DNA from 3 places in the Shewanella sp. SM21 genome. Region 1 is predicted to be linked to each of the others. Evidence: predicted binding sites of a transcription regulator. Region 1 holds the regulator's gene; each other region holds the start of a gene.
What was found. Region 1 encodes LexA, which represses DNA repair genes until DNA is damaged. Its sites were predicted from a motif close to TACTGTATNNNNATACAGTA; they were not measured.
Positions count from the first base shown of each region.

Region 1 (5,980 bases):
CAATCGAACCACCGCCGCTGATATAGGCATAGGTCAAAATATACAACACGAAAGCGATAGAAACGCCGTTCACTATCCGCCAAAACTGCCCAAGAGTTTGCTTGCTTAAGGTATCGAAGCTAGCACCGGGTTCGAAATGTAAATTGGTTTCGAGCAACAATAAACCCGACATCAACATGCAAAACCAAATGCCCAATAACATCAAAATCGAATAGCCAAACCACATACCTGCACCGACCACCGGCAGAGAAAACATCCCAGCACCTACGGTCGTGCCAGCAATAATCATGGCACCACCGAGCAAGGACTTACCTGCGGGCTTATGCTTAGCCGCATTCATATGATTTGCCATTAAACTGTGTGCTCCGCGGTGACACTCGCCACTATCGTTTGTCTCACTGACGGACGTAATAAGCTATTGGCCTGATCTCGTATGCGATTGATATTGGACTTATCTTCACTATCCGCCAGATATCCCAATTCTTTAAGCTTCACGCTCAAAGTACCGTAGAGTTTTTTATCGTAGAACTCAGGCGCGGTAATACCATGTAAAGCCCCTAAACGCTGGGCGAGTAAATGGCTCTCAGACTCAAGTTCTGAGCGCTCCATTTTAGGTCTGTTCGCTAACAGATTGAAAATAATAGCGTAGCGTTGCAGAGTTTCACTCACTGAACTGGCTAACAACAATAATTGGCTTGAGTGCTCAGGCACGACAGTTAAGGTATCAGTCTCAACCACTAAATCTTGCCCAATCAGGAAATCCAGCACTTGCTCAACATAGGCTGGTAAGTCTTTAATTCCCATGAAGAGTTCGGCTTTTAGCAGTGGATAAAAATCGGCAACGATTGAAACCACTTGCTGGCGCAGGATCTGTTCATTATGGGTTAAACAACTCGCAATTAATGAAGGAACAATAAATAAGTGAATGATATTGTTACGATAGTAAGTCATAGACACAGCCTGACTCGCTTCAATAGACACTATTTCCCCTAAAGGATCGGCACTAACAACAAACTTGTTCAGCTCTAAACCTTGCTGCACTAAATGCTTACCATCACCTTCGGCAACAGATGTATAAGAAGTGTAAGGCACTTTTTTGAGTAGGGTCAGATACAAATCAAGCTGACGCTCCAGCAGACTACGTTCTAAGGCGTTTTGATCTGTCGCCAGTAAAACTAAGCTAGTCAAAGTCACAGAACTCGCGGCTGCGGCATCATTGATACGCGTCATCACCCGATTAGCCAGCACGTTTACCGCTGGCGTTAACCAACTTGGTTTCTGCTCGGGATCATCGGCCAACTCAGTACGCCAGTTTGGCGCGCGCTCATTTAAGAAGTTTTGCAGAGTAATCGGCTCGCCAAAGTTCACATAACCTTGGCCGAAATTACCAAGTTTGCGAATCGCACCAAACACCTGCCACACAGATTCTTTTTTCTTTTTCTTACCACTTAACTCTTTATGATACGTCGCCACTTCCATCACATGGTCATAGCCTAAATACACAGGCACTAGCGTGACTGGACGCTCGATACCGCGCAGCACACTGTTCATCGTCATGGCGATCATGCCAGTTTTCGGCGCCAACAGACGGCCAGTACGTGAACGGCCACCTTCGGAGAAGTATTCCACCGAATAACCTTTAGCAAACAGCTGATCTAAATACTCACGAAATACTGCGGTGTACAGCTTATTGCCATTAAAACTACGGCGGATAAAGAAGGCACCACCGCGACGGAACATAGGTCCCGCGGGCCAGAAATTGAGGTTAATGCCGGCAGCAATGTGCGGCGGAACCATGCCTTGATAATACAAAATATACGATAACAGCAGGTAATCCATGTGGCTGCGATGGCAAGGCACATAAACAATCTCGTGGCCATCGTGGTGTAACTGCCGAACTTGCTCGGCGCCTTTAATGTTGATCCCGCTGTAAAGCTTGTTCCACAGCCAAGTTAAAAAACGCTCGGCAATACGCACTAAACTGTCTGAGTAATCGGCAGCGATTTCATCGAGATACTCAATAGCCGTCTCGCGCGCTTGGGTCTCAGAAATCTTTTTACTGGCGGCTTCTTCTTGAATCGCTTTGCGCAGCGACTCAGATTTGAGTAACGAATGAAACAGTGCTTGGCGGTTTGGCAGCACAGGCCCTGTCATTACCTTACGTTGACGACGGAAATGCACGCGCGCAACCCGTGCTAACTTATGGGCAATCCCCATGTCGGTGCCATGTTCGTCAGCCATGTAACGCAGGGATACGGCATTCGAAAACTGCACGAAGTTATGTCGACCTAAGAACAGAATCATCAAGCACTTGCGCAACCAAGTCGGGTTTTCCCGCTCAAATACGGCCGCCTTCATAGTGTCGTCTTCTTTCCCTGGCGTGCGACCCCAATACAAGCTCACGGGCACCAGTTGAATATCCAATTCAGGACGTTCCTTATGCACGGCTAACAAACGCATAAAGCATTCGAGGAAAGGCTCATTACCAGCACGTTCGCCAAACAGTGGCTTACGTCCTTGAAGACAGACAACCCGAGGCGCAGTCACACCATTAGCCACTAGAGGCTCATAAGGGCTTGGTAAGCCTAACTTAGCCGTTATTTCGCTCAAAGCAGCGATGTCACTGAGGGATTCTGTTTTCATCACATAAACAAGGGGTCTGGAAGCATCCAGATTCAGATCGGCAAAGGGATCCTGAGGCACCACAATAGTGTGCACTAAGTGTTTTTGGATCCAACGTAATGATTTCAACCAAAGAGAGTCGTGTTTAGGCATTATTCTTATGCAATTAAGTGCGTTTACTAGCCCGATAGAATACCAGACTATGGGCAATATTCGCTAATTCTCTCCAACATAGCTAAAAAGTGGTTAATACTTGCGCTGCAAATAATACTGTATATACTAACAGTAACTGTATAGAAAAACAGGAAACACCATGAGACCTTTGACGCCACGCCAAGCTGAAATTTTAGAGCTAATTAAACGAAATATTGCCGATACTGGCATGCCACCCACTCGGGCAGAAATCGCAACCCGTTTAGGTTTTAAGAGCGCCAATGCGGCTGAAGAACATCTTAAAGCGTTGGCAAAAAAGGGCTGCATTGAGATCATGCCAGGCACATCTCGAGGCATTCGTCTGCCTGCGGAAATCGAAGATTTGACTGAAACAGGTTTACCGCTCATCGGCCAAGTGGCCGCGGGTGAACCTATCCTCGCCCAAGAACATGTTGAACAGTACTACCAAGTCGACCCAAGCATGTTTCATCCCGCCGCCGATTTTTTACTGCGAGTAAAGGGCGACAGCATGAAAAATATCGGTATTCTCGAAGGTGATTTGCTGGCAGTTCATAAAGTAGAACAAGCTAGAAATGGTCAAGTGGTTGTCGCTAGAGTCGATGACGATGTCACTGTTAAACGTTTCGAAAAAAAAGGTAATGTAGTCTATCTACATGCCGAAAATGAAGATTACTCCCCGATTAAAGTGGATTTAGGCTTCCAAAGTTTAACAATTGAAGGACTCGCCGTCGGTGTGATCCGTAATGGAGATTGGCTATGAATAAACTACTTGGCAATGCCCCCCGCCATCCGGGCTTGTGGCTCGATGAAGTCCGTGATGCCGACTATGACTGGCACCATGCGCCTATCGCCTGTATGCCAACTAAGACTCAAGGTCGCCAAGAATTAATTCATCTGAGTGCACAACTCGCTCAGTTAAGCCAACAGGGCCGTTGGTTAGTGCTCATCAACCCACCAAGTATTGGCTACAAGCAAATGCTCGCCAGTGCAGGTGTGCGTATGGATAGAGTTTTGCTGGTACATGCTAAAGATGAAGTCGAAACCCTGTGGGCGATGGAAAAAGCCCTGACAAGTGGTACGTCCAGTGCAGTCATTACTTGGACTCAATCATTAGATGCGCGGGATAATCGACGCCTACAAATCGTGGCTAAAAGTGCCCGAGCTATGGGCATAGTGCTTGAAGACGTAAACAGTCACTTACATGCAGACGTACGTATTGAGCAAGGCAATCTCTTCGGTCAGCAATCTTTTTTTAGCGCTGTACACTAAATATTCATTTAATTTTTTACCTTGAAAGCCGCCTCACCTATGAATGTGAGGCTTTTTTTTGGCAATTTTTCAGATAATTAGATAAATAAGTGATCTTGATCAATATTTAAACAGCAAGTATGGTTGGTTAAGTCGGTGATGATATATCACCTTCCGTGGTCAATGAATCGAGTATTTATCGAACTCGAAGCGCCACTAAAAATAGAGAACAGATTTATTTCAGCAGTATGTGCCAGCGTGGCTAATTACCAGCAGTAACAATACTTGATTAAAAGTAACAGCCGCCAACGCACGTTGAAGTCAAAAAAGCTTTTTTGGGAACTGAAGAGTTTGCATAGAGTTGAGACTTACTGTGTTGCTCTTCTTTGTAGTTGCTATTCGCAATTGGCAGAGGAGAAGTCTTGTGAAGCAATTGTTGTATTGTTTACTCGTGGTGCTTTTCGCACCACCGTTGACCGCCGCAGACATGCGGTTCAACATGACCCCTGGCGTGACCGAGATCAGTGGCAAGGTTTATCACTTGCACATGACCATCTTGTATATCTGCTGCGCAATAGGCCTAGTGGTCTTTGGCGTCATGATTTACGCCATGATCAACCACAGAAAATCCAAAGGCGCTGTCGCGTCCCACTTTCACGAAAGCACTAAAGTTGAAATCGCTTGGACGATTCTGCCATTTATCATTTTGATCTTAATGGCGATTCCAGCGACAAAAACTTTAATCGCAATGGAAGATCCCAGTAACGCCGATCTCACCGTAAAAGTGACGGGGTCCCAATGGAAATGGCATTACAGCTATTTCGATCAAGATATTGATTTTTATAGCATACTGACAACACCCAGAGCACAAATCGAAGGCACCGAAACCAAGGGTGAAAACTATCTATTGGAAGTCGATAAACCGCTCGTTCTACCGATAAACCGCAAAATCCGCTTTCTGATGACTTCAGAGGATGTCATCCATTCTTGGTGGGTACCCGCCTTTGCCATTAAGAAAGATGCCAACCCTGGATTTATCAATGAGGCCTGGACTCGCATCGACAAACCCGGCATTTATCGTGGTCAATGCGCCGAACTCTGCGGTAAAGACCATGGTTTTATGCCTATCGTAGTACAAGCCTTACCCGAAGCCGAGTTTGAGGCTTGGGTCACAGAGCAAAAACAAGCCGCAGGTGCTGCGGCTGAAGCCGCTCAAGCCGCTTTATCACAAACCCTAAGTAAAGAAGAGTTGATGACTCTAGGCGAACAAGTTTACCTCGGGCACTGCGCAGCCTGCCACCAGCCCAATGGCGAAGGATTGCAAGGCGTATTTCCGCCCCTTAAAGGTAGCCCGATTGCAACGGGACCGCTCAGCGGCCACCTTGAAATTGTGCTCAACGGTAAAACGGGTACAGCCATGCAAGCGTTTAGTAAACAATTGACTGCACAAGAAATCGCGGCAGTGACTACCTACGAGCGTAATGCTTGGGGCAATAATACTGGCGATGCAGTGCAAGCCAAAGACGTCAACGAGTACATGAACGGCAATTCTGCACAAACATCCGCCGCGGTACCAAGCAGTACAACCCCGACACCCGCTCCTGCAAAAGACGTCTCAGCTGCAGTCGATCCCGCAAGCCTCCCCACACTCAGCCATGACGCCCTCATGGCCGAAGGTGAAACTGTCTACGCGACCTTCTGTGCTGCCTGCCATCAAGTGACAGGTGCAGGAATACCACCCGCCTTCCCCGCGCTAGTGGGTAGTGCTATCGCCATTGGACCAGTCGCCAATCACATCGATATTGTGATGCACGGCAAAACGGGCACGGCTATGCAGGCATTTGGCAAACAGCTTAGCCCACAGCAACTTGCAGCAGTCATTACCTATGAACGCAATGCTTGGGGTAACAATACCGGCGATACAGTGCAACCTGCT
Region 1 is NZ_JAKKRL010000005.1:86,181-92,160, forward strand. It holds gene mtr (tryptophan permease) at 1-352, opposite strand, end outside; gene plsB (glycerol-3-phosphate 1-O-acyltransferase PlsB) at 352-2,775, opposite strand; gene lexA (transcriptional repressor LexA) at 2,936-3,556, shown strand; gene L5L94_RS08070 (cell division inhibitor SulA) at 3,553-4,065, shown strand; gene coxB (cytochrome c oxidase subunit II) at 4,469-5,980, shown strand, end outside.

Region 2 (5,980 bases), on a different contig from region 1:
CCATAGCGTTTAGTGACTAACCGCCTATCTAAAATGGTCACTCGGCCATAATCTTGCTCTTTACGCAGTAATCTACCACAACTTTGAATAAGCTTACGTGAAGCATCTGGGATCGTCAGTTGTAAGAAGGGATTACCGCCTTTGACTTTGACATATTCTGCATGCGCTTGCTCAACGGGCGAGGTTGGCACGGCAAAGGGCAGTTTAGTGACGATCAAGTTAGTCAGATAATCGCCCGGTAAGTCGAGACCTTCAGAGAAACTGCCAGTGCCAAACAAGATGCTTGGTTCGCCCTTATCGCATTTAGCTTTATGATTTTCTAACAACTGTTGCCGTGGCGCATTGCCTTGAATAAGTAGTTCAGTGGTGAGTTTACCTTCAAGTAATTCAACCACTTTTTCCATTTGCCAGTAGGAGGCGAATAACACTAAGGTTGCCATTTCGCCTTCAATAAGGGTGATGATTTGTTCGGCAAGTTCAGCCGTATAGGCATCATCCGTCGGCTCAGTGCGCATTTTGGGTAAATAAAGTGTCGCATTATTGGGGTAATCGAAGGGCGATTGTAAGGCTAAATAACGACTGCCATCATTGAGTGACAACCCAACTTGATGCACGAAATGGTCAAAGTTATTGAGTGCGCGCAGCGTGGCGCTACATAAGACTACGCCTGCGGCCTTTTGCCACAGCATGGATTCCAGCATAAAGCCGACTTCGATAGGTGAAGCGCTAAACAGATAATCCACTTGTTTACCTGTGATGAGTTCGACCCAGCGCGCCATAGGTGCACCTTTATGCTTATCTTCCTTGGCCATCATCCTCCACAATTTCTGCAGGTTTTCGAGCCTTTGCAGCATAAATCCGGTTTCGGCCAATAGTGCTTCGGATTGATGTTTAGGAATATCGCCATCTTTAATCGCCTCGGCCAGCAGTGACAGCATTTTATTAAACTGTTTGAGGGCAAGATTAGAGGTCACAGCAAGGTTTTCGGCGAGAATGAGTAATGACTCTGGTAGTTTGCCGTGCTCAAAACGCAGACGGTTTTCAGGATTGGCAAAGTGTTTGGTCTGGGTATCGCAATAGTGGGCCACTTGATTGAGTTGGCTGATAAGATCGCCTAAATGATCTTGCATCGCTTGCGCGGGGGCAATGATATTGTTGCTTTTTATTTGGTTTTGTAACTTAGCGCAGGTTTTGCCAATTTTTTCGAGCCAGTCGCAGGCGCCCCTAAGCGTGGCCTGTGCACTGGAGAAGTCCCGCGCCACAATGGGTAAGTGATGTGCCTCGTCGATAACATAAAACACGTCTTCGGGATCGGGCAAAATCACGCCGCCGCCTAATTCTAAATCGGCGAATAACAAGCTGTGGTTGGCGATGAGCACGTCCCAAGTATCGACATCTTCGCGGGCTTTATGGAACGGGCAATTTCTGTGGCTGGCGACTTGGCGATGACAGCTGTGTTTGTCGCAGGCGATTTGTTGCCACAGGTGATCGGGCAGCGGCACGGCTAAGGTGTCGATTTCGCCGTTCCAGCGACCTTCGTTATAGTCTTTTAACAGGCCGTGCATCATAGCCACTTGGCTATTGTCTGGTTTAGTTTGCCACATGGCCATTTGTGCACTGTTGTCGTCACCGATGAGCATCGCCAGTTTCGATAGACATACATAACGTTGTCGACCTTTTACTAGGCCAAAGCGGAAATTTAAGCCGGATTGCTCAAGGAAGAAGGGCAAGTCTTTATGCAGTAATTGTTCTTGTAAGGCAACGGTCGCGGTGGCGATACAGACTTTTTTCTTGCTCGCTAATGCCAGTGGAATGGTACCGAGGATGTAAGACAATGATTTACCGATCCCAGTGCCTGCTTCGACCACTATGATGCGCCTATCTTTATCATAGTCGCCGGCGAGGGTCTTAGAGATTTCCGCTACCATATAGTTTTGTTCGCGGCGCGGCCTAAAATTAGGCAAGGCGGTAGCAATATCCTTATAGATGGCGCGGATCTGGGTTTTTACATTGTCAGGTAACATGCGTCACTACTTTATCGAATTAATGCTGTACATAATAACAGTGATTGCATAGCCTAAGAAACTTTTCTGCCATTTGGCGGCATTTTAATTGAGAAACCATCTAAATTGACTAGCTATGCGATTTGGGAACCCATGCGATGAAGTCAGAGGCTACCGCGGCCGTTAGTGTACAAGGTCGAGTCTTAACACGCCATGCGATTCATCGTCATGGGAGTTTAGTGTTGCAGTATTATCTGGCTACCGCCCAAGGCCCTGTGCTGGTGGAAGTGCAAGGCACTGAACACATTTGTTTTTGTCATCAAACTGATGTCACGGCTTTGCAGTTGCAAACGCCGGGTCAAGCATTGCGGTTTGTACCGTTAGCGCTCAAAAGCTTTAAAGGCGGCGCAGTCAGTGGTGTTTATGCTAAATCGAGCAACAGCTTACGTACCTTACAGCGCATCGCTAAAGATGCCGACATCCCCTTATTTGAAGCCGACATTCGCCCTGAACAGCGTTATTTAATCGAGCGGTTTGTGGCACTTGATGTGGCGTTTTTAGGGCATTTCTCTTCGACGAATAGCCTCCTTGCGCCGACGAGTGACAGTTTTGAGGCTAATTCGCTGCCCGTGTTTATCGCCGAGCGGGCTAAGAGTATTGCCCCATTAACGGCTGTACATTTGTGTTGTATCTCACTGGATTTTGAATGCAGCTTTGAGGGGGTACTCTATTCGGTTGCACTATATGGTCAAGACAGTGGCCGAGACGGTGAGCAAGATAGCCTCAAGCAGACTTATGAAAAAGTGATTATGGTGGGTGAGGCTGAATCAAACTCTCCCGAATATATTGAATGGGTGGCCGATGAGGCTGCACTCATTCATCGATTAATCGCATGGTTCCATGAGTTTGATCCTGACTTTATTATCGGTTGGTCAGTGGTGAGTTTCGATCTCGCGCTATTGTCACGCCGTGCATTATTACATCGTATTCCGCTCACCATTGGCCGCGGCGGGGCAAAGCTTGAGTGGAAAGTCGATAATAAATTTCGGCCAGAAACCTTAGTTTTACCGGGCCGTGTGGTACTCGATGGTATCGATTGGCTTAAAGCCGCTTTCTATCATTTTGAGCGGTTTTCGTTGGAATTTGTTTCGCGGAAATTATTAGGTGAAGGCAAGGCCATTCATAACGTGGATAATCGCGTTGAAGAAATTGATCAGCTGTTTAAGGCCCACAAACAAGCATTAGCGCATTACAATCTTACTGACAGCCGTCTGGTGTGGGATATTTTTAGTCATACTCAATTATGGGAGTTCGCCCTCGCGCGAGCTGAACTAACAGGTTTAGAGTTGGGGCGGGTTGGGGCTTCGGTGGCGGCATTTAATCATTTGTATTTACCGCATCTACATCGAGCAGGTTACGTCGCTCCCGATGCTCCTGCGAGTGATGGGATCGAAAGCCCCGGTGGCTATGTGATGGATTCTGTACCGGGACTTTATAAGCATATTTTAGTGTTCGATTTTAAAAGTCTATATCCCTCCATTATTCGTACTTTTTTGATTGACCCTAAGGGATTAATTGAAGGTTTGCAATTGCCCGAGTCTGACTGTGTTGCGGGGTTTCTCGGTGGCCGTTTCAGTCGGCAACAGCCCATTTTACCTAAGCTTATCCAAACATTATCTGAGCAGCGCGAAAAGGCCAAAAGTGAGCACAATGCGCCTTTATCCCAAGCGATAAAAATTATCATGAACTCGTTGTATGGGGTTTTAGGTTCTCAAGGTTGTGTTTTCCACGATGCAAAGTTAGCAAGTTCGATCACTATGCGTGGCCATCAAATCATGAAACAAACCCGCGCATGGATAGAAGAGATGGGCTATCAAGTGATTTACGGCGATACGGATTCGACCTTTGTCTGGCTTGGCAGCGAGCCTGATCTCTCAGACATTAACGCCTTAGGTAACACTCTGGCGCGGGAAATTAATGCTAAGTGGCAGGCTAAGATCGGTGAAGATCATCAAGTTGAGAGTTTTCTCGAGTTACAGTTTGAACGCCACTATGAGCAGTTTTTTATGCCGACCTTAAGAGGGTCGTTAGAAGGCAGTAAAAAACGTTATGTTGGCGCGTGGCGTAATGCGAGCGATGAACTTGAGCTTACTTTTAAAGGTATGGAGCAAGTGCGCAGTGATTGGAGCCCTTTAGCGCGCAAAGTTCAAGAGTCACTCTATGAACGGATGTTTAACCAAAGGGATATCAGTGTTTATTTGGCCAGTGTGTTTGAAAAGCTGCTTGATGGCGAGTTGGATGATGATTTGGTATTTCGCAAACGTATGCGACGCAATATTGAAGATTACACGGCTAAATCTTCTCCTCATGTTAAAGTCGCTCAACAATTATGCGACTTAACAGGAGATGCCTCTTTTGGCAAGCGTGGGGCGCAGATTGATTATCAGATTACTGTAAATGGACCGGAATCCTTACTGTACAGAACGTCACCAATTGATTACCAATACTACATTGATAAGCAAATTGGCCCTATTGCCGAGCCTGTTTTTTCGATAATGAAACTAAACTACATGGATATTGCGTCAAAGCAGTTACTGTTAATATAGTGTTTTTAATGTTCTTTATGTGTAGCGCAGGGTGGCGAATGTAGCGTTTTAACCTGTTTTGTAGAGGTTAACTGGTTTGTTTTTGTGATGTTAATCGACATATTCTTTAGGTTTAGCTTTGAGGGAATATTGAAAGTTTGCTACCCTTTAAGAGGAAATTGTAAGGAAATATAACAACGGAATGACGTTGACAGAACATAAACAAAAAAGGTTAAGCACCAAATGAACAAGACGTTAGTAGCAACTGCGCTTGCAGCAATTTTTTTAGTTCCATCAGTCTCAGCTATCGAGATCTATAAAGATAATAAAAATGCCGTAGAAATCGGTGGTTTTATTGATGCACGCGTGATCAACACTCAAGGGGAAACAGAGGTTGTTAACGGCGCATCTCGCATTAATTTTGGTTTTAATCGTGAGTTGACTGACGGTTGGAAAGCATTTGCTAAATTGGAATGGGGTGTGAACCCTGTAGGTAGTAGCGACATCGTCTATAACAATCGCTTCGAATCTGTTCAAGAAGAGTTCTTTTATAACCGTTTAGGTTACGCTGGTCTGTCCCATGACACTTATGGAACACTGACTATTGGTAAGCAGTGGGGCGCTTGGTACGATGTCGTTTACAACACTAACTATGGTTTTGTGTGGGACGGTAACACTGCAGGTGTTTACACTTATAATAAAGATGATGGCGCGGTAAACGGTGTTGGTCGTGGTGATAAAACAGTTCAATATCGCAATGCATTTGGCGATGTAAGCTTTGCAGTTCAAGCTCAGTTGAAAAACAGCAGCTTTTATACCTGTGATACAACGGATGATATTTCACAAGCTCAGTGTCAAGCGAACTGGGAAAGCGGTGATAAAGCAGCTCAACAAGTAGAATACAATTATACTTATGGTGGCGCGCTGACCTATAAAGCCACTGATATGCTGACCTTAACTGCGGGTGTTAACCGCGGTGAGTTTGATGTGAGTTTTGGTAACGGCGAACAAACCACAGCGGTTGATCTTATCTACGGTGCGGGTATCACTTGGGGTAACTTCGATAGCAATGGCTTATACGCTGCTGCAAACGTCAACAGACAAGAAAATCATGACACAGACAATATTGGTCGTTTGATTAAAGACGCCTATGGTATTGAAAGTTTAGTTTCATACAAGTTTGACAATGGGTTACGTCCATTCATTTCTTACAACGTGCTTGATGCTGGTAAAGACTACGTCATTCAACCTAACTTTAATGCCGATCCTAACGATGAGTTCAAACGTCAGTTTGTCGTGGTTGGTTTGCATTTTGTATGGGACCCAAACACAGTGCTTTACGTAGAAGCACGTAAAGATTACAGCGATTTTACCAGTGCAGATAAAGAACAA
Region 2 is NZ_JAKKRL010000007.1:243,873-249,852, reverse strand. It holds gene dinG (ATP-dependent DNA helicase DinG) at 1-2,024, opposite strand, end outside; gene L5L94_RS11575 (DNA polymerase II) at 2,162-4,609, shown strand; gene L5L94_RS11570 (porin) at 4,832-5,980, shown strand, end outside.
Region 2: a site for LexA is predicted at 2,048-2,067, ahead of dinG (ATP-dependent DNA helicase DinG). Genes of this name have one in related genera too.

Region 3 (5,980 bases), on a different contig from region 1:
TGATTTAGCCCTTGAGCTAGTCAATGACCAGATGTCGACCTATCGGCCTAATTCAGAATTATCCCGTTTCAACCAATTGCCATTGGAGCAAAGCGTTGAAGTCTCACCGGATACCATAAAAGTGGTGCAAGAGGGAATACGTTTATATCAAGTGACTGATAAGGCACTTGATATTACCTTAGGTCCTTTAGTTAATCTGTGGGGTTTTGGACCTGATAAGCGTCCAACGAAAGTTCCGACACAGGCTGATATTGATGCGGCTAAAGCCAAAACAGGGATTAGTGAACTTTCCATTGAAGGCAATCGTCTAAGTAAGCACAACACCCATTTATATGTAGATTTATCATCAATCGCGAAGGGATTTGGGGTTGATAAAATCGCTTCTATTCTTGATAAATACCATGCGATTGGGTATTTAGTTGAAATTGGTGGCGAACTGAGTATCAAAGGTGCCAAAGGTGATGGAAGCTCTTGGCGTGTTGCTATAGAGCAACCGACCAATGATGGCTCTGAAGCCGTACAGCAGGTTATTGCACCTGGTACTATGGCGATGGCGACCTCTGGTGATTATCGTAATTATTATGAAGAAGACGGCCAACGTTTTACGCATATAATCGATCCGCGTACTGGTTTGCCGATAAATCATAAGTTAGCATCCGTGACTGTATTGCATCAAAATTGTATGACGGCCGACGGTTTTGCGACGGCCATGATGGTTTTGGGCACAGAAGCATCATTGGAGCTTGCCAAGAAGGAACACTTGGCGATAATGCTAATCGAAAAGCAAGGCGACGGATTTAAGGTCTATTACAGCGACGCCTTCAAGCCTTTCCTTATTTAGTTTTTGGAGTAAACCATGACCTCTTTTATCGCGGCATTTGTGATCTTGTTAGTCTTCTTTTTACTCATGTCGATTGGTTATCTCATCAAGCGCAAAGCCGTTGAAGGAAGTTGTGGCGGTTTAGGTGTTCTAGGGATTGAAAAAGCGTGTGATTGTGATGACCCTTGTGACAAACGTAAACGTCGTATGGCCGCTGAAGAAGCGCGTCGTGAGAAGTTAACGAAAGACCGCATTATCTAAATAGTCTTGATTCGATCATAGCCCCCAATTTAGGGGGCTATTTTTTGCCTCGTATTTTCTTACACGGGTTAATCATTTGAGATTTATCCTTGGGATTAGAGTGGGATAGCAAGTTAATCTAAGCAGGAATGAGAATGCTTTTCATCATTAAGTGAGTGAAATATAAAGATAATTTGAGTTGGTCGATAAATTGTACTAGGCTAGAAGCTTGATTTAGATCAATCTTTTCACGCTTACCAAGGATAGTAACTTATGAAAGGTCATCCTAAAGTGGTTGGGCAACTGAATCGGGTGCTTACCTGTGAGTTGACCGCCATCAATCAATATTTCCTCCATGCCCGCATGTTTAAACATTGGGGCTTAGAGAAGTTAAACCACGTCGAATACAAAAAATCCATCCAAGATATGAAGCATGCCGATAAGCTCATCGAGCGAGTGCTGTTTTTGGAAGGTCTGCCTAATCTGCAACAACTCGAAAAACTTCGCATTGGTGAACATAGCCAAGAGATGCTCGATTGCGATCTGGCCATGGTGCAAGAGCAGCTTACATTGCTGCGTGATGCGATCAGCTTGTGTGAAGCAGAACAGGACTATGTGAGCCGCGATCTGCTGGAAGATATTCTCGAAGACGAAGAAGAGCACTTAGATTGGCTTGAGTCGCAGCAAGAGCTCATTACGCTAACCGGTATTCAAAATTATCTACAATCGCAAATTAGCGACCAATAGGAGCAAGATATGAAAGGCGATAAAGACGTTATCGATGCGTTAAATCGACTCCTAACGGGAGAACTCTCGGCAATGGATCAGTATTTTGTCCATGCCCATATGTATGAAGATTGGGGCCTGAATGAACTCTATGAGCGTATCGCCCATGAGTCAGATGATGAGAAAGCCCATGCAGCCAAATTAGTGCAGCGCATTTTATTCCTCGAAGGTACACCCAATGTTGCCGCCCGTGAGGCATTGAACATAGGTAAAGATGTAGAAGAGATGCTACGTAATGATCTCGCCTACGAATACAAGGTCGCGGACGATTTGCGCAAAGTGATTGCACTGTGTGAGCAGAAGCAAGATTACCAGACCCGCGAAATCCTTGAAGTATTACTCGACGATACAGAGTCTGACCATATGTATTGGCTCGAAAAACAACTTGGGCTTATTGACCGTGTTGGGCTGCAAAACTACCTGCAAACTAAGATGTGAGCCTTAGATTGTTAGGTTGAGTAAATACCTAGGCCACTGAGTGTAATGGCCTAGGAAACTCAGTTATTAAGCATGTCTGTTGTTCCTCACACTTGTCTTGTTCTCTTTTCTAGCGCTAGGCCACATCTTATTGGCCCAAATCTATCAGGAATACTTGATTACTGTTTTTATATACAGTATTTTGGCGTTGGAGGAATTCAACGTGCGAAAAATTATTCATATCGATATGGACTGCTATTTTGCTGCAGTGGAAATGCGCGACTTTCCTGAGTACCGTGGCAAACCTTTAGCTGTGGGGGGCAGTAGCGACCGTCGCGGTGTTATCAGTACTTGCAGTTACGAGGCACGTAAATTCGGTGTACGTTCAGCAATGGCAACGGCTTATGCCTTTAAGTTGTGCCCTGAGCTGATTTTAGTTCCGGGTCGGATGCAGGTTTACAAAGAAGTGTCGCTACAAATTCGTGAAATATTTTCTCGCTATACCCAATTAATTGAGCCGCTTTCCTTAGATGAAGCTTATTTGGATGTGAGTGAGTGCCAACAACATAAGGGCTCTGCGACCTTGATTGCCCAAGCGATTCGTCGCGATATCTTAGCCGAAACGGGTTTAACCGCATCGGCGGGTATCGCGCCAGTAAAATTTTTAGCTAAGATCGCCTCGGATCTGAACAAGCCAAACGGCCAATATATCATTACGCCAGAGACGCTTTCTGAGTTTGTTAAGACCTTATCGCTGCGTAAAATTCCCGGTGTTGGTAAAGTCACCGCAGAAAAGCTCTCTTCGCTCGGGCTCAATACCTGTGGTGATGTGCAAGCTTATTCTAAACCTGAGCTCTTAGCGCGATTCGGTAAGTTTGGTGGCGTGTTGATTGAGCGTTCCCAAGGCATAGATGAACGGGGTATTTCTGCCGACAGAGAGCGCAAATCAGTGGGTGTTGAAACCACGTTAGCAAAGGATATTTATAGCTTAGAGCAGTGCCAGCAGGTGATGCCGAGTTTGATCCAAGAACTGTCGTTGCGTTTAAGTCGCAGTGCTAAGGAACGCAAAATACATAAACAGGTGGTCAAACTTAAGTTTAACGATTTCAAGCAGACTACAATTGAGCACCGCAGCGATGAAGTCTCGATTGTAATGTTCTATGAGCTACTCGCACAGGCTATGGAAAGGCAAGAAGGCCGTGGCATTCGTCTATTGGGTATTTCGGTCGGCCTCGCCGATTCTACTCTTGTCGTCGCCACAAGCTTAAACGGCCAGACTCAGCTGGATTTAGCTCTCTAGTGGGTGGAGCACAATAGCCTATATTGGCTCAATAAGCCTCGGGTGGATTTGCCAGCATAAAATCAATTAACAGTCTGACCCGTAAGGGCAGGTTGTCCCGATCGCGATACATCAAGTAGGCGGTGCGCGGAATACCTTGCCACTCGGGCAGTATTTGAATGAGTTTGCCACTTCGTATCTGTTCACTCGCCATGCTGATGGGTATGAGTCCAATCCCAAGCCCCGCCACCACGGCCTGACAGGCAATCGCCATATCATCGACGGCTAGTTTGATATTCCCCCTTGGTTCAAACTCGACATTTTGCCCTGTGCTATTGTGCTGTAAACGCCACGTTTTTGTGGGCTTGGCGATGATAACCGGATGCTGATCCAGCGCTTCAATGGATTGCAGCGCATGCCACTGCGTTGCCGATGTGCTGGCGCAAAGTACAAAGCTAATTGTGGTAAGTGGCCTTGCAATCCAATCGGGATCTTTAGGTTCGCCCACTCGAAAGGCGATATCGATGGCGTTTTCACTGACATCGATATTCATGTTCGACAGACTTAAATCGATATCAATATTGGGATAATGCCGTTGGAAGGCGTTGAGTGATTCACCCAGCCAGCGATAGGTTGTATTGATGGGCGCCGAGATCCGCAATTTGCCAACCGCTTGATGTTTATCCGCATGCAACTCACCAGATACCTGGTTTAACTCGATAAATAGCGGGCCGCAGCGTTCGAGATACCGCTGACCTGTGGCGGTAAGGTTGACTCTATGGGCGTCTCTGTGCAGTAAACGCAGACCTAAGGATTGTTCTAACAGATTGATTCGACGGCTTAAGGTTGAAGGTGGAATGCCTAAGTGCTGCGCCGCGAGCTTAAAACTCCCTTGCTGTGCCACCACCCAAAATAAGCGCATATCGTCTAAGGAATAATTAAGTTTCATATTTGGAATTTAAGCTCTCAATCTTGTTGGTTTTAATAATATATGAAACTTATAAACTAAGCTCAATCCCAATTACCTCCATAGAGGCCGATATGAAATCCCATACACCTTACATGACATTCGTTTGTCTACTGATTTGCGTTTTTAGCTGGGGCAGTGTGTTTCCGATTGCTAAGCGAGTGCTGGAGGAGATGTCAGGAGAGTCCCTCGTCTTCTGGCGTTTTACCATTGCGGCTGTGACTCTAGCGTTATATATCGTTTTTACTCGTCAGGCTTGGCCCAAATTGAGTTTGGTGCAATATATTGTCATAGCGTTAGTGGGTGTGATTGGTGTAGGCGGCTTAAATCTGGCGTTATTTAATGGCCTGCAGCATACCTCTGCTGCCAATGGTGCCTTGATTATGGCGCTCAGCCCGCTGGTGACTTCAATCGTCAATGCGCTATTACAGCGTGAATGGCTCAGCAGACAACAAGTGTTTAGCTTAGTGGGGGGATTGGCGGGCGTACTGCTAGTGATCACCAACGGTAGTGTGCAGCAGTTGCTCAACTTTAGTTTTAACCAAGGTGATGTGATGATTGCCGCCGGCATGTTGGCGTGGAGTGGTTATACCATTTGTTCGCAACGGGTCGGCCATTGGTTGCCTGTGTTGCCCTTTACCTTGCTGAGTATGATAGCTGCCAGTGTGTCTATGTCCGTGGTTGGGCTTGGCCGAGGTGAATTTCACCCTTGGCTGGAGTTGATGGAACTGTCGGCAACGGCTTTTTCTAGCGTGCTCTACATAGGTTTGTTCGCCACTGTGCTCGGTTATCTGTTTTGGATTAACGGTGTTAAGGCGCTTGGCCCCGCTAAGGCATCGATTTTTTTTAATCTCGTGCCCGTTTTTGCAGCATTAACGGCGTTAGCCATGGGGCAGGCGGTGACGGAAATTCAGTTGGTAGGGATGCTGATAGTGATCCTTGCGTTGATGTTACCTATGTTAGTCAACCTACGCGCGGCAAGAGGCTTAGTGGTTAAGCGCTGCTAATCGGTGCTAGCTTTGCTGTTTAAATATAAGGGAGCACCTGAATTCAGATAATCACTGCGACAGGTTTATGCTCCCTTATTCGTTTGAGGGGACCTTTCAAACATCACTGATTTACAAAAGGTAACTTATATAAAAGCTTTCACTCTCAACAAATTACAGTTTAAAGCGGCTGACCAGCGCAGTGAGATTACTCGCCATTGACGAGAGTTGTACGCTTGCTGCGTAGATTTCATCAGTGGTTCGTAGACTCTCCTCCGACTGTTCGGCAATGTGTTGAATATTTTGATGGCTCTCATTGACCATAGTGGTTTGCGCTTTGGCTGCGAGGGCGATTTGATTGTTCATCTCACTAATTTGGCTCACCATTTCTGCAATATGCGCTAAGGCTTCACCGGCATTACTGGCGGCTTCTACGCTTGAGATAGCCTTTTCATTACCGATATTAATCGCTGCCACAGCGCTTT
Region 3 is NZ_JAKKRL010000013.1:89,314-95,293, reverse strand. It holds gene L5L94_RS17170 (FAD:protein FMN transferase) at 1-841, shown strand, start outside; gene nqrM ((Na+)-NQR maturation NqrM) at 857-1,081, shown strand; gene bfr (bacterioferritin) at 1,334-1,807, shown strand; gene bfr (bacterioferritin) at 1,817-2,284, shown strand; gene dinB (DNA polymerase IV) at 2,487-3,563, shown strand; gene L5L94_RS17145 (LysR family transcriptional regulator) at 3,592-4,491, opposite strand; gene L5L94_RS17140 (DMT family transporter) at 4,584-5,516, shown strand; gene L5L94_RS17135 (methyl-accepting chemotaxis protein) at 5,670-5,980, opposite strand, start outside.
Region 3: a site for LexA is predicted at 2,444-2,463, ahead of dinB (DNA polymerase IV). Genes of this name have one in related genera too.